Regions from separate parts of the Moritella sp. 28 genome, predicted to be linked through region 3. Evidence: predicted binding sites of a transcription regulator. Region 3 holds the regulator's gene; each other region holds the start of a gene.

Region 1 (7,546 bases), 1.4 Mb from region 3:
GTAATACGCTCACCTTCTTCCAGTGGTAGTAAGTTAACAATTGGCTTACCACGGGCTTGACGACTAGCTAATGGTAATTGATATACCTTCATCCAGTACAAGCGGCCACGGCTTGAGAAGCACAGAATATGATCATGTGTATTAGCAACCAACAGACGTTCAATGAAATCTTCTTCTTTCATCTTCGTTGCTGACTTACCTTTACCACCACGACGCTGCGCTTCATAATCAGTAAGAGGCTGATACTTAACATAACCTTCGTGAGACAATGTTACTACAACATCTTCACGTTCAATTAAGTCTTCCAAATTAATGTCAGCACTGCTTGCCGAAATCTCGGTACGACGTTCGTCACCAAAGGCATCTTTTGAAGCTTGTAGCTCTTCAGTGATAACTTCTAGTAAACGCGAAGGCGTATTAAGAATATGTAATAGTTCAGCAATAACTTCGAGTAGTTCTTTGTATTCGTTAAGAATTTTCTCGTGTTCTAGACCTGTTAGTTTGTGTAAACGTAAGTCTAAGATCGCTTGTGCTTGTATCTCTGTTAAGAAATACGAACCTTCACGAATACCGTACTCAGGTTCTAACCATTCAGGACGCGCAGCATCATCACCAGCACGCTCTAGCATTGTAGCTACATCACCTAACTGCCAGCCGCGGCTGATCAAGGCTTGTTTTGCTTCTGCAGATGTTGCTGATTGCTTAATTAGCGCAATAATGTCATCAATATTTGCTAATGCAATCGCTAACGACTCAAGGATATGAGCACGTTCACGAGCTTTACGCAGTTCAAATACTGTACGACGTGTAACAACTTCACGACGATGACGTAAGAACGCATCTAGCATTTCTTTTAAAGTAAAGATTTTTGGTTGCTTGTCGATCAGTGCAACCATGTTGATACCGAATACAACTTGCATTTGCGTTTGAGCGTAGAGGTTGTTTAATACAACTTCGCCCACCGCGTCACGCTTAACTTCAACGACCATACGCATACCATCTTTATCAGATTCATCGCGTAGGGCACTGATGCCTTCAATTTTCTTATCTTTTACAAACTCAGCAATACGTTCAATCAAACGTGCTTTGTTTACTTGGTACGGTAGTTCATGAACAACAATCGTTTCACGACCACGGTCATTGGTTTCAATATCGGCGCGAGCTCGGATATGAACTTTACCACGACCAGTACGGTAAGCTTGCTCAATGCCCGCTTTGCCATTAATGATACCGTTCGTTGGGAAATCTGGGCCTGGAATGTATTCCATTAATTCTTCAAGACTTAGGTCTGGATTTTGAATTAATGCTAAACAACCATTGATAACCTCATTTAAATTATGAGGTGGGATATTCGTTGCCATACCCACGGCAATACCTGACGAACCATTAACCAATAGGTTAGGGATACGTGTAGGCATAACTTCCGGAATAAATTCAGTACCATCATAGTTAGGTACGAAATCTACCGTTTCCTTGTCTAAATCAGCAAGTAATTCATGCGCGATTTTTGACATTCTGATTTCGGTATAACGCATTGCGGCTGCAGAATCACCGTCAACAGAACCGAAGTTACCTTGACCATCAACAAGCATGTAGCGCAAAGAGAAAGGCTGCGCCATACGTACAATAGTGTCATAAACAGCTGTATCACCGTGTGGGTGATATTTACCGATTACGTCACCAACAACACGTGCTGATTTTTTATATGGTTTGTTCCAATCATTCTTCAATTCGTTCATCGCGAATAAAACGCGGCGATGAACTGGCTTCAAACCATCGCGAACATCAGGAAGAGCACGACCAACAATAACGCTCATAGCGTAATCTAAATAGGAATTTTTTAATTCTTCTTCAATATTGATAGGTGTGATTTCTGTGGCTAAATTACTCATATAAGCCTTTACCCCTAAGTTTTAAAGTGCTTTCTATTATATTTTTTAGAGAAAGCATTCTAGCATAATATTTACCAGCAAATACAATATATAAGAAAATTAACTCACTTGAATACAATTTTATTAGCTATTTATTCACTCATCTATAAATAATACTTCTGAAATCGTTTTCTCGTTATATACTATGCCCATATTTTTATGTTTCACCTTATTACTTTTCACCTTATTAACGTATCAAGAAGACATTGTATGAATGTAGATAAACAGGAAATCGCTAAATTTGAAGCCATGGCCAGTCGTTGGTGGGATCCAGCTGGTGACTTCAAGCCATTACATCAAATCAATCCATTACGCTTAGATTACATTGATGAGCGCTGTGGCGGCTTATTTGGCAAGAGAGTTCTTGATGTTGGCTGTGGCGGCGGGATCTTAACTGAGAGCATGGCTCGCCGTGGTGCAAAAGCGCTGGGTGTTGATATGGGTAAAGAACCCCTCAATGTGGCAAAATTGCATGCGCTTGAATCTGGTACTGAAGTTGAATACCGTCAAGTATTAATTGAAGAGTTAGCTGAAGAGCAACCAAACAGCTTTGATGTGATCACTTGTATGGAAATGCTAGAACACGTGCCTGACCCTGGTTCTGTGATTAACGCTTGCATGCGTCTTGTAAAACCAGGTGGCCATGTATTCTTCTCGACAATCAATCGTAATTTAAAATCGTATTTGTTTATGATTGTTGGTGCTGAGAAAGTCTTAAAAATGATGCCTAACGGGACCCATGACCATAAGAAATTTATTCGTCCATCAGAGCTATTACATTGGGTTGATCAATCGGGTCTATTCTGTCACCACATGACTGGCCTGCATTACATTCCATTAGTAGACCAGTTCAAGCTAGGCGAGAATGTTGACGTTAACTATATGCTACACACACAGCTTATCGATTAATGTAACAATTAATATAATTCTCCTTTTACCTAACAGCGCCTTTGCTGTTAGGTAAATAACTCAACACCTTTTTTCCTGCTTTAAATTCACTACCTCTATATAGCCATTTACAGTCATTTAACCCAAATAACTGGGCCTACTCTAATCAACACGCGCAAACAAAGTTATCTACTTTATAGGTAATATGAAACTTACTGCGTATAAAATGACGGTATTGTTTGTAATAACAGCCAGCTCAAAAAATAATAAATTAGTACTTGCGTGGTAGTTTTATAATCGAATTAGCTGTAAATATAATCAAAATTATTGAGGATCTCCTCACAACCTTGGCAACACTTTTTTTTCTTTTTTTTTTCACTTTTACTGTTGATTTTTGCTAACCGTAATTGATCACTGAGGCCAGAATGAAAGTCGCCACTAACTCACTAAATTATCCACATGTTGTTCAGTTTAGTGCTACTTGCCAAAACACGATTATCACACTATCTTGTATGCATAAATACAGGACAACACTACATCTTGTGTATTAACAAGAATATCAATACTAGTGTTGGTGGAAATGTTCTTAACATTGTTTTAAGGTCAGTCAGCTAAATGAATAAGAATTTACTAGTTACAAAACGCAGCGGTAAGCAAGAAACGATCGATCTTGAAAAGATCCACCGCGTGATCAAATGGGCAGCCAAAGGGTTGAATAATGTATCTGTTTCACTGGTTGAGTTAAAATCTCACATCCAGTTTTATGACGGCATACGTACTGAAGATATACATGAGACCATGATCAAAGCTGCAGCTGATTTAATTAGTGAAGAAGCACCAGATTACCAATATCTGTCTGCGCGTTTAGCCGTCTTCCACCTACGCAAGAAAGCATACGGTCAATTTGAACCACCTGCGCTTTATGAGCACGTAAAACTCAATGTTGATGCGCTTCGCTATGATGCACACCTACTTGCAGATTACACCGCGGAAGAATTCGCAGAAATGGATGAGTTAGTTGATCACTGGCGTGACATGAACTTCTCTTATGGTGCAATTAAGCAGTTAGAAGGTAAATACCTACTACAAAACCGTATTTCTGGTGACATCTTCGAAAGCCCACAATTTCTATATATCTTAGTGGCAGCGAGTTTATTCGCGACTTATGATAAATCTGTTCGTATGGACTACATTCGTCGTTTCTACGAAGCAACGTCAACGTTTAAAATTTCACTACCGACACCAATCATGGCGGGTGTTCGTACCCCTACTCGTCAATTCAGTTCGTGTGTACTGATTGAGTGTGACGATAGCCTAGATTCTATCAATGCAGTATCTAACTCTATTGTTAAATATGTATCGCAACGTGCTGGTATCGGTATCAATGCAGGTCGTATTCGTGCCCTAGGTAGCTCAATCCGTGGTGGTGAAGCATTCCACACTGGTTGTATCCCATTCTACAAGCACTTCCAGACAGCTGTTAAATCTTGCTCACAAGGCGGCGTACGTGGTGGTGCAGCAACATTATTCTATCCATTATGGCACTTAGAGGTTGAATCACTATTAGTACTTAAGAACAACCGTGGTGTTGAAGAAAACCGTGTGCGTCACCTTGACTATGGCGTGCAAATTAACCGTTTAATGTACCAACGCTTAATTGATAACAAAGACATTAGCTTATTCAGCCCATCAGATGTTGATGGTTTGTATGATGCATTCTTCCAAGATCAGGATGAATTTGAGCGTCTGTACACACTTTATGAACAAGACCCATCAATTCGTAAGCAAACAATTAAAGCCAGCGAACTGTTTGCTTTAGTAATGCAAGAGCGTGCAAGTACTGGTCGTATCTACATTCAACATGTAGATCACTGTAATACACACAGCCCGTTCAACCCAGCGGTTGCGCCTGTAAGACAAAGTAACTTATGTCTTGAAATTGCATTACCAACAAAACCAATGCAACACCCTGGTGATGAAAGTGGTGAAATTGCGCTATGTACATTATCAGCGTTCAACCTTGGTGCAATTAAAGACCTAAGTGAATTAGAAAACCTTGCAGACCTTGCAGTTCGCGCACTAGATAGCTTACTTGATTACCAAGACTATCCTATGCCTGCGGCTGAAAAGTCAACAATGGCGCGTCGTTCATTAGGTATAGGTGTGATTAACTACGCATACTACCTAGCGAAAAACGGTGTTAAATACTCAGACGGTAGCGCAAACAACCTAACGCATAAGACATTTGAAGCAATTCAATTCTACCTATTAAAAGCGTCAATGAACCTGTCGAAAGAACAAGGTCCGTGTTTAGCATTTAACGAAACAACTTACGCACAAGGTATCTTACCAATTGATACGTATAAGTCAGCGTTAGATGAAATTTGTGATGAAGAGTTACACCTAGATTGGGAAACATTACGTAGCGAAATTAAAGAACACGGCTTACGTAACTCAACACTAACAGCATTGATGCCATCAGAAACATCAAGCCAGATTTCAAATGCGACAAATGGTATTGAGCCACCACGTGGTTTAATCAGTATTAAAGCAAGTAAAGACGGTATCTTGAAACAAGTGGTACCTGATTACGAGAATCTGCGTGATAACTACGAACTACTTTGGAACATCCCAAATAACACGGGTTACTTACAACTTGTTGGTTTAATGCAGAAATTCGTAGACCAAGCGATTTCATCTAACACTAACTATGATCCACAACGTTTCCCGGGGCAAAAAGTACCGATGACAACGCTGTTAACGGACCTGATGTTAGCGTATAAGTACGGCTTAAAGACGCTTTACTACCATAACACACGTGACGGTGCATCAGACGTAGATGTAGTTAAAGAAGACGAGGGCTGTGAAGGCGGCGCATGTAAGATCTAAACAATCTAATTACATACACCAATATAAAAACCTACGCCCTTTCATTTGGCAGCTTAGGCTGCCAATTTAATGTATAAAATAGAGATGACCAATGAGTTACACTACTTTTTGCCAAACTAAAAATGATCAATTAAAAGAACCAATGTTTTTCGGCCAGCCTGTTAACGTTGCCCGTTTTGACCAACAAAAACATGAAATTTTTGAAAAATTAATTGAACGTCAGTTGTCATTTTTTTGGCGCCCAGAAGAAGTTGATGTAAGTAAGGACCGTATTGATTATCAGCAATTACCTGATCATGAAAAACACATTTTCATCAGTAATCTGAAATACCAAACATTATTAGACAGTATTCAAGGCCGTTCACCTAACGTTGCTTTTTTACCATTGGTTTCATTGCCAGAACTAGAAACATGGATTGAAACCTGGTCATTCAGTGAAACAATTCACTCACGTTCATACACGCACATTATTCGTAATATCGTGAATGACCCATCAGAAGTATTCGATGATATCGTTGCCAATGAAGAAATTCTAAAGCGTGCTAAAGACATTGCAGGTTATTACGATGACTTAATCCATGCGACTCAGCAGCTACACCTACTTGGTGAAGGCACACACGTTATTAACGGTGAAAAAGTTGTTGTTAACCAACGTGCTGTGAAGAAAAAGCTATACCTAGCAATGGTATCGGTAAACGTGCTTGAAGCAATCCGTTTCTATGTTAGTTTTGCATGTTCTTTCGCGTTTGCTGAACGTGAATTAATGGAAGGTAACGCTAAAATCATCAAGCTTATTGCCCGTGATGAAGCATTGCATTTAACCAGTACACAGCACATTCTAAACTTGATGGCTGACGGTAAAGACGATCCAGAGATGCAAGAGATCTCAATTGAATGTTTCCAAGAAACACTGAAAATCTTTACTGATGCAGCACAACAAGAAAAAGACTGGGCAGAATATCTGTTCAAAGATGGTTCAATGATTGGTTTGAATAAAGATATTCTTGCTGATTACATCGAATACATCACCAATACACGTATGGCAGCAGTAGGCTTACCAACGGCATTTGAAGTGAAAAGTAACCCACTACCGTGGATCAATGCTTGGTTAGTGTCTGATAACGTACAAGTTGCACCACAAGAGTCTGAAATCAGCTCATACTTAGTTGGTCAAATTAACGCCGAAATCAACCACGCAGACATAGGTACATTCGTTCTATAATGTCGATTACGCTGACAACTGATTCAGGACGCTATCAAGTTTCAACACAAGATAGCTCCCTGCTTGATACGCTTGAGCGTACTGGACATCAAATTGAATACCAGTGCCGTCAAGGCTATTGTGGCGCTTGCCGCACTACGCTCTCAAGTGGCACGGTTACTTATACAACCGAACCACTTGCAGCGGTTGCAGCGGGATCGATATTACCCTGTTGCTGTAAAGCAGATAGTGACATAACACTTGCCGTCATCGCAACAATAACGGTTTCAGCATAATATACTTATGATTAATTAAGTAACGTGTATTAACCCCCGTAAAATAACAAGCCTTAACAATATTCACTATGTTAAGGCTTGTTCATATTGTGATCCAACATCCATTTTGTCATCTCACAAAATCCAACTCTCAATAGCTTACGATATAGAATGTGATTTACTTTGCAAAACGAGTAAACCTTACCCATACTCCTTTCAATAACGTATAAAAACTTCAATAGCGTATAAGCACTTCAATAACGTATAAGTACCACGGCTTTAAAATAGGACAACTTTATGTTAGATGATTTAGTTGGGATCGGCATGCGTCCTGCACATTATGAGAAACTCACTAATAGCCA
Region 2 (7,546 bases), 2.3 Mb from region 3:
TGTAGCCTAAAGAAATAGATGCACGACCATGTTTGAAAATTTCTAATACGTCATCATTTTCTTGCAGACGAACACCGCAAGCTCCTTCCATATACAAGATTGGCGCAACACGCGCTTTGACACCTTTAAGGCGAGATATACGAGTTTCCAGCGCGCGTTTACATAGGATTAAGCGTTCATCGAGTAATTGATAGAATCGCGATTCATCACCGCTTGCTTGAATGGCGATACGCGGTAAATTAAGGCTGACAACACCTAAGTTATTACGGCCTTCATGTACTAATTCACCTTGCTCTTCATAGTTTCCTAAGAAACTACGGCAACCCATAGGTGTCTTAAATGAACCTGTCACTTTGACTACTTGGTCGTAATTTAAAATATCTGGATACATACGTTTACTTGCACACTCAAGCGCAAGCTGCTTAATATCGTAGTTTTCATCGGCAGATTTATGGTTTAAACCATCTTTGATCGCAAAGACCAGTTTTGGAAAAACAGCGGTTTTATGATTCTTGCCTAAACCCGCAATACGGTTTTTAAGGATTGACTGTTGGATCAAGCGAGCTTCCCAACTTGTACCTAAACCAAAACCAAAAGTCACAAAAGGTGTTTGCCCGTTAGCTGTATGTAAGGTATTTACTTCGTATTCTAACGACTGGAATGCATCGTAACATTCTTTTTCAGTGCGTGAACGAGCAAACTCTTCTTTATTAGGGATCGCCCACTCTTCAGCTAAAATTGTGTTTTTGTTAAAACTTGCGGTGACATATGGCGCTAAAATCTCATCAATACGGTTGATTGTGGTACCACCATAAATATGGCTAGCCACTTGTGCAATAATCTGTGCGGTGACTGCCGTTGCCGTAGTAATGGATTTAGGTGTTTCAATCTCAGCGTTACCCATTTTAAAGCCATGCGTTAACATGCCATCAAGGTCGATCAGCATACAGTTAAACATTGGGAAAAAAGGGGCGTAATCAAGATCATGATAATGAATATCGCCAGACTCATGCGCATGGACAATATCGCGTGGCAAGATATGCTGCTTGGCATAATGTTTCGCGACAATTCCCGCCAGTAAATCGCGCTGAGTAGGGATCACTTTGCTATCTTTATTGGCATTTTCATTAAGCAGTGATTCGTTACTTTGCTCAATAAGCCCTTTGATCTCATTGGTCAGAATGCTTTGCGTTTCACGGGCAATATCGCGCTGATGACGATACTCGATATAAGCGCGGGCAATGAGTTTGTTGCTTTCTTGCATCAACACATCTTCAACGGTGTTTTGAATCGTATGGATTTCGATTGCATGTTCACTGGATACATCTTGTTGGATCAGTATTTGATGAACCTTATTCGCCATTTCTGCCGCATAATGACGACTTTCTTGTTGCACTGATTTAGCCGCTGCGAAAATGGCGTTTTGTATGCATTGAATGTTAAAAGGCACACGACAACCATCTCGTTTAATGACAAATAGATCCACAAAATACTCCTTAAATAAACAATGACATTATACACCCACACTATATGTGGGTTAATTTTAAACATTAGACACAATATGTAGTGCATTAGGCTTTAAGTTTACTTTTTTTGTATTGATTTAGATCAAAAATTATTAAGGCTTCACTTGGATTTATCAGGACTGTATTGTCGATCAATAAACAAACTGGTTTTACTTGTAAGTTGCTTTTTAAGCGATATTTAAACGTAAAGTGAGCAGTGATATAGTGATGAGATAAAAAGCTTTACAAGTCCGGGAGCTTATTCTAATATCTGCTCCATTGCTGCGGAGGGGTGGCAGAGTGGCCGAATGCACTGGTCTTGAAAACCAGCAGGGGTTAATAGCTCCTCGAGAGTTCAAATCTCTCCTCCTCCGCCATCCATTCAAGAGAACGCTAATCGATTACTCGTTAAAAGTAGTCGGTTAGCGTTTTTTTATATCCCATTTTCGACATTTTTTTCACTAATCCTCTGCTAACTTCATTACTATAGCCGCACACTTACTCATCTTCTTGGGATCTAAGCTTATGAATCCATGTATCTATAATCGAATTCGTTCTTTTTTTATTGCCGTATCTGTTGTTACTAGTTTACTTTTTTCCACGACCATTTTTGCTGAAAATAAGGTTAGCCAAGCGCCGACATTTGTATTACCTGGTATCAATAATACCCAAGTGAACCTTGAAGACTACCGCGGAAAGGTAGTATTAGTTGATTTTTGGGCATCCTGGTGTACGCCCTGTATTCGTTCATTTCCGTGGATGGAAGAAATGGTTGAAAAGTACGGTGAAAAAGGCTTTGTAGTGATTGCGATTAATATGGATCAAGAATCTATTTTAGCGACCAAATTTTTGCAACGTTATCCAAACAAATTAACTATCGCATTTGATCCGCAAGGTGTTGTCGCTGAGCAGTATGAAATAATGGGATTGCCTAATTCGTTTATACTTAATAAGAAGGGCGAAATTGTGTATAAGCATATCGGCTTTAGATTGGCGGAGTTGGATAAATACGAAGCTGAGATCTTGTCGCTATTACCTTAGACCTAGCTGTTACTGGAGTTAATTAGTTGTGGAGATGCCTTATGAGACGGATTTTATTATTGGCTAGTGTATTGAGTTTAACTGCTTGCTCCTCACTCGGCGTTACACCTTGGGAACGAGACTTGTTAGCGAAACCAGAAATGCAGCTTGCAGATAACCCGATGGAAATAGGGTTTGACGACCACACTTATTTTAGTAAAGAAGGCTCTAGCGGTGGCGGTAATTTTGCTGGTGGGGGCTGTGGATGCAACTAAAAGGAAAAACCTTCACCAATATTTCGATAACGTTAGCAGCTGCCAGCTGTGCACTTGCTGCGCCTGTGACAGCTCAGCCGTCAGAATTAGGCAGTTGGGATGTTGATGCAGGTCTGTTGATTTATGCTGAGAGTGATCATCAAGTGCAAGCCTATGAGGGAGCACTTTCCCTCACTAAGCAAATTGATGACGAGCGCAGTATTAATCTTAAAGGCATTATTGATGTACTTACTGGCGCTTCACCTAATGGCGCGGTTACACAAAATAAAGCGCAAACATTTACCCGTCCGTCAGGTAATGGCAGTTATATTACGGCTGCAAGCGATACATCGATTGATGATACTTTTCATGATACGCGGGTTGCACTGAGTACCCAATACCAACAGCAGTTAAGTCGTCTTTGGTTGTATTCTGGCGGAGCATACCTGTCTAAAGAATATGATTACCTTGCCTTGTCGATCAATAGTGCGCTGGCGCGTGATTTTAATAATCGTAATACCACTGCATCTCTCGGTTTTTCTTATGCCTACGATACTATTGAACCAGAAGGCGGCATCCCAGATCCAGGTGTTTCGGTTGATGATCCTAACAACCGTTTAACGGACTCTGATACCAAGCAAACCCTTGATTTTCTATTTGGTTTAACGCAAGTGATTGATCGTCAAACATTGATGCAATTAAACTATTCGATTAGTGATGTGAATGGTTATCAAACTGACCCCTTTAAAATCTTGTCGGTGGTTGACAGTAATGGGTGGGCGAATGATTATGTTTATGAAAATCGCCCCGATCAGCGCACTAAGCAAAGTTTATTTTGGCGTACTAAATACAATATACAGCCATCTGGCCAAGTGCTTGATGTTAGTTATCGTTATTTTTGGGATGACTGGGGAATAACCTCACATACGATTGACAGTAAATGGCGAGTTCAACTTTCAAACCAACATTTTATTGAGCCACATCTCCGTTATTATTGCCAACAAGCGGCCGATTTTTATCGTGTCTATCTTGATGAAGGCCAGCCAGCTCCGGAATATATGACTGCTGATTATCGCTTGGGTGAGTTACAAACTTATACCGTCGGGCTTAAATACGGTTTACCTATTGCGGGTAATGAGTTCAGTGTGCGTCTTGAATATTATCTTACTCAGGTATCGGGTGATGATTCGTTGGCGAAAGGAGCTGGTATGGCGGGATTAGATATTTATCCAGATAAAAGTGCCATCATGCTGCAGAGCTTCTATCGTTTTTAATACCGTTTTTAATGTTTATATGAGCAGGTATAAGGTTTGAAAAAAGACGATCTATTAAACAAAGGCAGCGCTTTACAGCAAGGCGATACTTCAAAAAAAGCCTTTACCTTAAAACGAAAAGCAGGTTATTGGCTCGGTGAATTCACCGTCATGGCCAGTCCTTGTCAGATCTTATTAGATAACCTCGATGAAGCTCAAGCGGACAACCTTACTGCGCAAGCATATGCAGAAGCAAAGCGCATTGAACTAAAATACAGTCGTTTTCGTGATGACAATATTATTGCCCGCCTTAATAGCTCTGCTGATGAAACTATCTCGGTAGATGAAGAAACGACACGGCTTATTAATTTAGCTGATTTATGTTTTCAACTCAGCGATGGTTTATTTGATATCAGCTCTGGTGTATTGGGTAAACTCTGGCACTTTAAACAGCAAACTCAACTGCCCAGTGACGGAGGTATTAAAGCGCTGCTACCCAACATAGGTTGGCAAAAAGCAAGTTGGCACGCACCGTTATTACGTTTACCAAAAGGTATGCAAATCGACTTGGGTGGTATTGGTAAAGAATACGCGGTCGATAAAGTCGCTCGGCTATTGCAGCAACAAACCGATAACGCATTTTTGGTTAACTTTGGGGGGGATATTTATACCAATCAATTACGCAGTAATGGTGAAGCTTGGCAAGTCGCGATTGAAGATCCACAGCATCTTGGTGAAAGTAAGCTTATGGTTAGCTTAGTCCAAGGAGGCCTTGCAAGTAGTGGTAATAGTCAGCGCTATATTGAAGTCGATGGTCAACGTTATGGTCATATCCTCAACCCTAAGACTGGCTATCCTATTACTAGTGGCCCTGCTCAAGTGACTGTCTATGCCCAAAACTGTGTGCAAGCGGGGATGCTGGCAACCATTGCGTTATTACAAGGTGAGTTTGCTGAAGACTTCTTGAAAGCGCAAGATTGCCGATATTGGCTGTCTAACTAACGACACTGGTTTTGTGGTGTTCCTGCAATAAAGGCATTTATATTGGCAATAAGCTGGTTGGATAATGTCTGAATAGCAGAATCCGATCCCCAAGCGACATGCGGCGTTAATATAAGATTAGGCAGATGTGCATTAGCGATTAAGGGGTTACTGGTATCAGCAGGCTCTTGGGTAAATACATCAACACCTGCGCCAGCAATTTGTTGACTATATAATGCCTCCACTAACGCCTCCTCATCAACCAGACCACCACGTCCCGCGTTAATCAAAACGCTCGTACTCTTCATTAGCTTAAATTCGTCACTGCCGATGATATTGTGCGTTTGCTCTGCAAGTGGGCAATGCAGTGTCAGTACATCCGCTTGTTGTAAGACGAATTCAAATGGGCTGTAGCCTTCACGACACTCATTCGCACCTTTACGCTCAGCAAAAAGTACCGTCATGCCGACTGCTTTGGCCAACGCTGCAACAGCATTACCGAGACTACCTTTACCAATAATACCTATCGTAGAGCCCGCTATATCGGAAATGGGATGGCTAAAGAAGCAGAATTGTTTTTGCTGCTGCCAAACACCGGCTTGAATATCTTGATGGTAACCGACAAGATTTCGTTTTAGTGCAAACATCATGGCTAATACATGTTCAGGTACGGAGTTGGTGGCATAGCCTTGGATGTTACTGACGGTGATGTTGTGCTGGCGACAATAATCTAAATCAATGTTGTTGGTGCCAGTCGCCGCTACGGCAATCATTTTTAATTGTGGGCACTGACTTAATACCTGCATATTTAAAATGACTTTATTAGTAATGACAATGCTTGCATTTTGAAGCCGTTCAATCACTTGCTCCGATGTTGTTGTCGCATACTCATGCCATTGGCAATCAACATCAGGTTTAGGGATCGTAATGTGTTCTGGGATCGTAGAGCGGTCGAGAAAGACAATAGTATCCATGTAAACAAGTCCAATTTGATAGTTAAGATTAATGGTTAAGATTAATGGTTAAGATTGATAGTTAAGATTAATAATTAAGATTAATAATTAAGATTGATAGTTAAGATTAATAATTAAGGTTGAAAGTAGATTGAAATATCGCTTGCGCTAATTTTCGCAGGCTGATACTTTTAATACATGAAATTAAAACCTATTTTTACACATATCACAACATCTTGGTGGCACTCTCTTTTATAAGAGCGGTGTTGAATACTTTTGTTCACAGATCGCCGGATGGCAACTGATGAATAAAGTATGTATGTCTCCGGTAATCTATTTTGGAGATATACAATGGAAAATAACCTATCACTAGACTTAGACCAAACACCTAATTCAAGTCAAAATAACGCGACTAGAGAAAAGATCCTCACGGGTGATCGTGCAACGGGTTCTTTGCATCTCGGGCACTTTGTCGGTTCATTGCAGCAGCGTGTAAAGTTACAGTATCAATATGAGCAAACTATTTTAGTTGCTGACATGCAGGGGCTCACTGATAATGGTCATAATCCACAAAAAGTCTCGTCGAATATTTTAAATGTTGTCGCGGACTATCTTGCTGTCGGTATCGATCCATTAAAAACCACTATTTGTTTACAGTCCGCCATTCCAGCCTTGGCTGAACTCACAATGTATTACTCAAACTTAGTGTCTATTGCTCGTTTGGAGCGTAATCCGACGGTTAAAAATGAGATCAACAGTAAATCATTTGGCCGCTCTATTCCTGCTGGTTTCTTAACATACCCGATAAGTCAGGCCGCTGACATCACTGCATTTAAAGCCACATTAATACCAGTGGGGGAAGATCAATTACCAATGATCGAACAGACCAATGAAATCGTAAGAAAGCTAAATAACATTGCCCAACAAGAGATTTTGGTTGAGTGTAAGCCATTGTTAAGTAAAGTTTCACGTTTGCCTAGTGTCGATGGTAAAAGTAAAATGTCTAAATCCATGGGTAACACCATTATGCTAAGTTCGAGTGAAAAGGAGATCTCCAAAGCGGTTAAAGCCATGTATACCGATCCGAATCATTTACGCGTGATCGATCCGGGACAAGTTGAAGGGAATGTGGTATTTACTTATTTAGATGCATTCCATCAAGATCAGGTGTACGTTGCTAATTTAAAAGAACAATATACAGCTGGTGGATTGGGTGATGGCACTGTGAAGACAATTTTGGAAGAATGCTTACAGGATTTATTAAAACCAATCCGACAGCGTAGAGCTGAGTTTGTCGCTGATCGTTCGCAGCTTATTTCTATTTTGAAAGCAGGAACAGAACGTTCTCAAGATGAATCTAATGATGTATTACGGCAGGTGAAAAGTGCATTTGGCTTAAACCTATTTTAAAAGGATTGTTAAAATGAATAATATTTTTGATTCGATACCCGCAGACCTCAGCAGTGAAGTATTTGAAGATTTGGTCACGAGTGACAAGGTTAAAATTGAGCGAATTATCTCAAAAGGGCACTCGTCACCTGATGTCGGTTGGTATGACCAAGAGCAGAGTGAATGGGTGA
Region 3 (7,546 bases):
AGGTGGACCACGTGGTGGCCTGATCCTTGCGCAAGCAGACGAAGTGATTGAGAAAAAATTAAACTCAGCAATTTTCCCTGGTGGTCAAGGTGGTCCTTTAATGCACGTTATCGCTGCTAAAGCGGTTGCATTTAAAGAAGCGATGGAACCTGAATTTGCGGTTTACCAACAAAATGTACTTGATTGTGCGAAAAGCATGGTTGCAGTATTACAAGAACGTGGTTTCAAGATCGTTTCTAACGGTACTGAAAATCACCTATTCTTAGTTGATCTGATTGGCAAAGAATACTCAGGTAAAGATGCAGATGCTGCACTGGGTAATGCACATATCACAGTAAACAAAAACTCGGTACCAAACGATCCACGTTCACCATTTGTTACATCTGGTCTACGTATCGGTACGCCTGCACTGGCTCGCCGTGGTATCCCTGCAGATAAAGCTGGCGAACTGGCTGGCTGGATGTGCGACGTATTAGATAACATCGGTAATGAAGATGTAGCTGCAACGGTACGTGCTAACGTACAAGCGCTATGTGCTGAATTCCCTGTATATAAATAGTCTGTACACAAATAATTGGGTGTGTAGACCTCAGGGTCTATAAACATTCGATTAATTTGTTAACCGTAAATGACACTTAACTTGAATCAAGGTTTAAGTGTCATTTACGGTTTTTTTATACCTAAACATTTATACCCTTATCACCTCCAATACCAGCTAATACCTTAAATCATACTATTTCCATGCTTTATTATTGATTCAGGATCATATGATCAGCTGTCATAGAGCGCCAGTTAGCGAACAGGTTAATCCAGTTTCATAGACCAAGGATGGGAAATATGATGAATAAACCTCTATTAAAAAATGCAGTAAAAAAAACACCCGAGCAAATATGTAAAAGGATAAGCATTGCAGCATTTGCTGTTGCGATGATTGGCTGTAGCTCAGTTGATGTATTAACTAAAACTGAAAACGGTGCTTCTTATGAATATCAACTCGGTCAATTTGAGACGATAGAGGTGGTTGATATGGCGCAGGAACATTGTGGTAAGTATGGTAAAAATGCAGAGCTAACTAATCGTTACTCTGATGCTAACCGCATATTGAATACACTTATATTTAATTGTAGTTAGTATTTCTTATCTCTTAATTGTGAAGCCTACGAGATTAAAATGAATGAGGGAGTTTTAAATTACACTTGTAAATGTTAACATATTTGCAACATTTGTTTTCGGTTCGGTTCGGTTCGGTTCGGTGGTTATAGATGAATAGTGACATAAATAGCTGAATAAACACTTGAGATAGCATTCTCAAATTTGGCGATAAATAGAGTGAGGTATAAAGGATGATGCTGAATTCAATAAGAAATTATAAGCGGTTAATATTAGCGTTAGTATGTGGTTCAATGAGCTATTCTACATTTGCTAAAGTATATAGTTGGCGCGATACCGATGGTGCAATGCATTATAGTCAGTTTCCACGTCAGATTGTGGAAAAAAATGCGGCACAGAGTCGCGCTAGTCGTAAGCCAGTCGAAATGAATGATATCGTAAACGATTTATCAGCCACCCAAAATAGTAACTTATTGGATGGGCTTGAAGATATTATTGCTCATGCGAACGTCGAACGCCAAGTTGAAAAGGTTCTGACGCGCACTGACCCTCAGTTGGTCTTAATTGAACAACAGCTTTTACGTCAGCAAGCGCAGCAACGTGCACTCGCTATTGCGAAAAAAGAAGCGCTTGAAAAAGAAAAATTGCTTGTTGTGGCCAATAATATTATTGAAGACCATCATATAAAACCGAAGAATAAATTACCTAGAAATAGCTTCATGGCAGGGGTCCATAAGCGTGTTTATGGTACTGCAGTGATAAAAACCAATGATGTACAGGCAATTGCATCGACACAGTTTGCATCCACAACAGCGAAAAATTCAACCGTTGTTGAAAATACTGAAGCAAAGCAACAGCATAGTAGATTCCTAGCTGAAATTCAGCACAAATTAAAGCGTCAACATGTACCGGAAATTGTTCAAGTATCTCCAAGTTCTGGGCCTATCGTCGTTGTTAATGCTAAACCTTTACTTAAGTCTCCAGCACCAACATATACCTTAGAGCCTGTCGACGCTAGTGTGGTGTCTTCAGTTATGGTTGCCGTTGATGAACCATTAGTTGATCAAATTGATACATTATCACCTGTTGTAGAATCTCGTTCGATAGCGAAGATTAAGCGCAAGAAAAAATCAAAAGCGAGTAATATATTTTTAGCGGGTATTAACAAAAAGTTAAACCGTAATGATAAAGAACTAACAATTGATGAACCAGTGTTCGTCGTGAGCAAAAGTGAATCAAGTCGTAATAACAAGTTGCAGGTCACACCTGAACAAATGCAGAATCAATTCTTAGCTGAGATTAATAAAAAGTTATTCCGAGCGAAACTTGGTTCTGATATTACCCCAGTGGCTGAATTGGCTAAGTCTGAGTCGGTTACTCGTGCGAAGGGAGAGGGCCGCGCGGCAGAGAAAAATAAAGAATTAACGCAGAGCGCAGATCAAATTAAAGCGATCGAAAGTGAAATAAGCAGTCGGGATCATAAATCGAATGACGTGAAACAACCTTCAGAAAAACAGGTTAATTCCGCGTTAATGTTAAGTCGACTAAGCTATAATCACAATGCGCGCTTACCCTTATCACGGGCCGGAATGAGCCAACTCGATAGACAAGGTATTGATGTATCAAGTCAGTTTGTCAATGACGTAAATCGCAGTGCAGAATAAGCAATCCTAAAATATTGGTCGGTTTTTATCTCATTAAAAGAGTGATTGAAAACCGACTGATTATTCAACAATCTGTTAACTTATTTATTAATTCCACGAAATTACCTTCACTTTTCTGTACCCGCCTGCTATTTAACGATAGACTCAGAATAATATTATTCAATAGGATTGTTTATGTTCTGTCCATTTTGTTCTGCGACTGAAACTAAAGTTATCGATTCTCGTCTTGTGGCTGAAGGCCATCAGGTGCGTCGCCGCCGTGAGTGTGCGAAATGTCATGAACGTTTTACTACCTTTGAAACTGCAGAATTAGTGATGCCACGTATCATTAAAACGGATGATACACGTGAACCTTTTAACGAAGATAAACTCGTTAATGGTATTTATCGTGCGCTAGAAAAACGTCCGGTTGCCGCAGAGCAGATTGAACTTGGTATTAATCAAATAAAATCGAGTTTAAGAGCTACTGGTGAGCGTGAAATCGAATCAAGCTTTTTGGGTGAACTGGTGATGGACGTATTGAAAAAGCTCGATAAAGTTGCTTATGTACGGTTCGCTTCTGTTTATCGTTCTTTTGAAGATGTAAAAGAATTTAATGAAGAAATCGCCAAGCTCGACAAATAATCCGTTATCTGAGTCCTCATTGATTATGCCAAACAAATCACGTGCCGAGCTAGATCTACTATTGGAAGAAATTGTATCCATTAGTCAGTTCAATGATACTGACCATTTGCATATGCAACGTGCGCTCGCACTTGCACAAAAAGGCCGTTTTACCACGGCACCGAATCCAAATGTTGGCTGTGTGCTTGTTAAAGCTGGCAAAGTCATCGGTGAAGGTTTTCATTTACGTGCGGGCGAGGCTCACGCTGAAATCCATGCTTTAAATATCGCAGGTGATGATGCCCAGGGGGCCACTTGTTATGTGACGCTTGAACCATGTAGTCATTATGGTCGTACCCCCCCTTGCGCAGCAGCCTTGGTTAATGCGAACGTAAATGAAGTCGTTATTGCTATGGTCGATCCCAATCCGAAAGTAGCAGGTAATGGCATTGCGATCCTTATCGCGGCGGGCATTAAAGTACGGATCGGTTTATTATCAACGCAAGCGCATGCGTTGAATCCTGGTTTTATCTTACGGATGCAGGAACAACGTCCGTTTGTGCGTTTAAAAATGGCGGCAAGCTTAGACGGACGTACAGCATTGAAAAACGGTGAGAGCAAATGGATCACCGGTCCTGCTGCACGGTCTGATGTGCAAGTATACCGCGCACAAGCCAGTGCAATTTTATCGACGGCCAGCACGGTTATTATGGACGATGCTTCACTTAATGTGCGTTATAGTGAGTTAGGTGCAAGCCAAGCCGACTATCCACGAATTAAAACAGATAAGCCACTAATTCAAGTAGACAAGTCTTTGTCTCATGATGAGTTATTAGAACCACAGCTACGTCAGCCAATACGAGTGGTACTGGATAATCATCGGCGACTAGATACACACCTTGCTAAAATAAATAGTGAGTTGAAGCTATTTTCACAGCCCGGTCAGATACTATTAGTTAATGGTGTTAAAAATATAGTCAATGGTGCGACTGAAAATCCAGCTGTCGAGCAGTTATTAGTGAATGAATCGGTATCGCGAATTGAAATTGAGCAAGATAGTCACCATAACATAGATCTAAAACAGTTAATGACCGTATTAGCCCAGCAGGATATTAATGACCTGTGGGTTGAAGCAGGCGCGACACTGGCTGGCGCATTACTTGAAAATAAGCTGGTGGATGAGATAATTATTTATCTGGCACCTAAACTCATGGGTGATAGTGCCAGAGGACTCGCAGTATTAAGCGAGCTAACTGAAATGGCGCAAGTGCCTACATTTAGCTTTACCGATATCACGCAGATCGGGGACGATCTTCGAATTACAGCAAAACCGGAATACTAATGTTTACAGGAATTATTGAAACCGTGGGTACACTCACTGGTTTAACCCCAAAAGGGGCCGATGTGAGCATCACTGTTGATAGTGGTGATCTTGATTTAAGTGACGTAAAACTCGGTGATAGTATCGCGACGAATGGCGTATGCCTTACTGTTGTTGAATTACTCGGCAATGGTTACCGCGCAGATGTGTCATTAGAAACGATTAAACGCTCTGGTTTTGCGCATTACCGTATTGGTGATAAGGTAAACTTAGAAAAAGCGTTAACTTTAAGCACGCGTCTTGGTGGTCACTTAGTCAGTGGTCATGTCGATGGTGTTGCTGAGATTGTTAAGATCAGTAAACTTGGTCGTGCGACTGAGTATTGGTTACAAGCACCGAACGAATTAGCCCGTTATATCGCTGAAAAAGGCTCAATTACAATTGATGGTATCAGTTTAACTATTAATGAAATTGACGGCGCTAAATTCAAATTGACGATCGTACCGCATACTGCATTAGAAACAACGATAGAAAGTTATGTAGTCGGTCGTAAAGTTAACCTAGAAGTAGATGTTATTGCCCGTTATTTAGAACGCATCATGCTAGGTGATAAAGCCGCTGAATCAAGTACTCCTGAGCAGGGCATCACTATGGATTTTCTTGCGAGTAATGGGTTTTTAAAGTAAAACATCTATTCACGATCAGTTTTTAATTGTTATAAAAGGGCTATGAGCATGGCACTAAGTCGTATTGAAGATATTATTGAAGACATCCGCCAAGGTAAAATGGTTATCTTGATGGATGATGAAGATCGCGAGAATGAAGGTGATCTGATCATGGCCGCTGACAAAGTAACGCCAGAAGCGATTAACTTTATGGCGACACACGGTCGCGGTTTAATTTGTCTAACGTTAACCAAAGCGCGTGTAGAAAAACTGCAATTACCTCTGATGGTTCAAGATAATACGGCACAATTCTCAACTAATTTCACAGTGTCGATTGAAGCGGCTGAAGGCGTGACTACTGGTATCTCTGCTACTGACCGTGCGGTCACTGTATTATCTGCGGTTGCTGGCGATGCGAAACCGGCTGATATTGTTATGCCAGGGCATATTTTCCCACTTGCAGCACAAGACGGCGGTGTACTAACACGTGCAGGTCATACTGAAGCGGGTTGTGACCTTGCACGTCTAGCTGGTTGTGAGCCTGCTGGTGTTATTGTTGAGATCCTAAAAGATGACGGTGAAATGGCGCGTCGTCCTGATCTAGAAATCTTCGCAGAAAAACACGGCCTTAAATTGGGCACTGTGGCTGATTTAATTGAGTACCGTAACAGTAATGAAACCACCATTGAACGTGTCGCGGAATGTAAACTACCAACCGAACACGGTGATTTTGATTTAGTGACTTACCGTGACACTATTGATAATCAAGTTCACTATGCACTACGTAAAGGTGATGTTGTTGCCCAACAGCCAACATTAGTACGTGTGCATGTACAAAATACCATGACAGATATTTTGCATACCGACCGTGCGAGTCAAATCTCATGGTCATTAGCGGATGCGATGGCACGTATCGGTCGTGATGGTGGTGTAATGGTTATCTTAGGCAATGAAGAAAACTCTAACGATATCATTGAAAAAGTGAAACAGTTTGCTCAAGAAGATAAAGGCGAAACACAGCCAAAAGCAAAATGGCAGGGTACTTCACGCCGTGTCGGTGTAGGCTCTCAAATTTTAGCTGATATGGGCGTGTCTAAGATGAAGCTATTAAGCTCAGACAAACGTTACCATTCACTATCTGGCTTTGGCCTAGAAGTTGTCGAATATATCTCTAAATAAGTTTTAGAGATAGGCGTAGAATAAGTTTGCTTGCTGGCGAAAGCTTGGTACAATCCGAGCCCTTTCGTCAGCCGATTCATAATAATTAAAATTGGCCGTAAAATTACGCGCCGTGATATAGGATTTGTACACATGAAAGTTATCGAAGGAAATGTTCCTGCTCCAGAAGCAAAAATTGCAATTGTAATCTCTCGTTTTAACAGCTTCATCAATGAAAGTTTGTTAGCGGGTGCTGTCGATTCACTAAAACGTTTTGGCCAAGTTAGCGAAGACAACATCACTATTGTGCGTGTTCCTGGCGCTGTAGAATTACCGCTTGTTACTCAGCGTGTAGCTGCGACAAAACAGTTTGATGCAATTATTGCTTTAGGTACGGTAATTCGTGGTGGTACACCACATTTTGAATTCGTAGCTGGCGAATGTAATAAAGGTCTTGCTCAAGTTGCAATGGACTATGATGTTCCTGTTGCATTTGGTGTGTTAACAACAGATACAATTGAGCAAGCAATTGAGCGTGCTGGTACCAAGGCTGGTAATAAAGGGTCGGAGGCTGCTCTAAGTGCACTTGAAATGGTGAATGTTTTGCATCAAGTTGATGTATTATTGGAGAAAAAATGAAACCTTCGGAACGTAGTAAGGCACGTCAGTTTGCCACACAAGCAATTTATCAATGGCAAATGACGCAAGAAACTGTTGCAAATATTGAACACCAATTTGTAACAGATCAAGATTTTAGTGACACTGATGCAGTTTACTTCCGTGAATTGGTATTAGGCGTAAGCTTAAATCATGCTGAACTTGATGAGTTGATGAGCCCATTCCTATCTCGTCCTATGGATGATTTAGACTTGGTTGAGAAAGCGATTTTACGTCTTTCTACATTTGAGCTACTAAAGCGTCAAGATGTACCTTATAAAGTTGTGATCAATGAATCTATCGAATTAGCGAAAGATTTTGGTGCTGAAGATAGCCACAAATTCGTTAACGGCGTATTAGATAAAATT

What was found. The regulator NrdR, encoded in region 3, represses ribonucleotide reductase genes. The targets are predictions, from matches to a motif close to AAACACNANATNTNGTGTTT.
Region 1: a site for NrdR is predicted at 3,348-3,367, ahead of nrdA (class 1a ribonucleoside-diphosphate reductase subunit alpha). Genes of this name have one in related genera too.
Region 2: a site for NrdR is predicted at 1,553-1,572, ahead of nrdD (anaerobic ribonucleoside-triphosphate reductase). Genes of this name have one in related genera too.

What each region holds. Positions count from the first base shown of each region.
Region 1 covers NZ_CP056121.1:2,084,813-2,092,358, reverse strand. Annotated here, with positions in the region: gene gyrA (DNA topoisomerase (ATP-hydrolyzing) subunit A) at 1-1,892, opposite strand, end outside; gene ubiG (bifunctional 2-polyprenyl-6-hydroxyphenol methylase/3-demethylubiquinol 3-O-methyltransferase UbiG) at 2,142-2,840, shown strand; gene nrdA (class 1a ribonucleoside-diphosphate reductase subunit alpha) at 3,435-5,708, shown strand; gene nrdB (class Ia ribonucleoside-diphosphate reductase subunit beta) at 5,800-6,930, shown strand; gene yfaE (class I ribonucleotide reductase maintenance protein YfaE) at 6,930-7,205, shown strand; gene HWV02_RS09255 (DUF692 family multinuclear iron-containing protein) at 7,482-7,546, shown strand, end outside.
Region 2 covers NZ_CP056121.1:3,559,320-3,566,865, reverse strand. Annotated here, with positions in the region: gene nrdD (anaerobic ribonucleoside-triphosphate reductase) at 1-1,486, opposite strand, end outside; tRNA gene HWV02_RS15745 (tRNA-Ser) at 1,792-1,882, shown strand; gene HWV02_RS15740 (TlpA disulfide reductase family protein) at 2,031-2,546, shown strand; gene HWV02_RS15735 (DUF4266 domain-containing protein) at 2,588-2,800, shown strand; gene HWV02_RS15730 (DUF3570 domain-containing protein) at 2,791-4,053, shown strand; gene HWV02_RS15725 (FAD:protein FMN transferase) at 4,090-5,034, shown strand; gene HWV02_RS15720 (D-2-hydroxyacid dehydrogenase) at 5,031-5,987, opposite strand; gene trpS (tryptophan--tRNA ligase) at 6,318-7,376, shown strand; gene HWV02_RS15710 (cupin domain-containing protein) at 7,390-7,546, shown strand, end outside.
Region 3 covers NZ_CP056121.1:734,792-742,337, forward strand. Annotated here, with positions in the region: gene glyA (serine hydroxymethyltransferase) at 1-559, shown strand, start outside; gene HWV02_RS03385 (hypothetical protein) at 838-1,131, shown strand; gene HWV02_RS03390 (DUF4124 domain-containing protein) at 1,404-2,774, shown strand; gene nrdR (transcriptional regulator NrdR) at 2,949-3,398, shown strand; gene ribD (bifunctional diaminohydroxyphosphoribosylaminopyrimidine deaminase/5-amino-6-(5-phosphoribosylamino)uracil reductase RibD) at 3,370-4,719, shown strand; gene HWV02_RS03405 (riboflavin synthase) at 4,719-5,384, shown strand; gene ribBA (bifunctional 3,4-dihydroxy-2-butanone-4-phosphate synthase/GTP cyclohydrolase II) at 5,433-6,542, shown strand; gene ribE (6,7-dimethyl-8-ribityllumazine synthase) at 6,675-7,160, shown strand; gene nusB (transcription antitermination factor NusB) at 7,157-7,546, shown strand, end outside.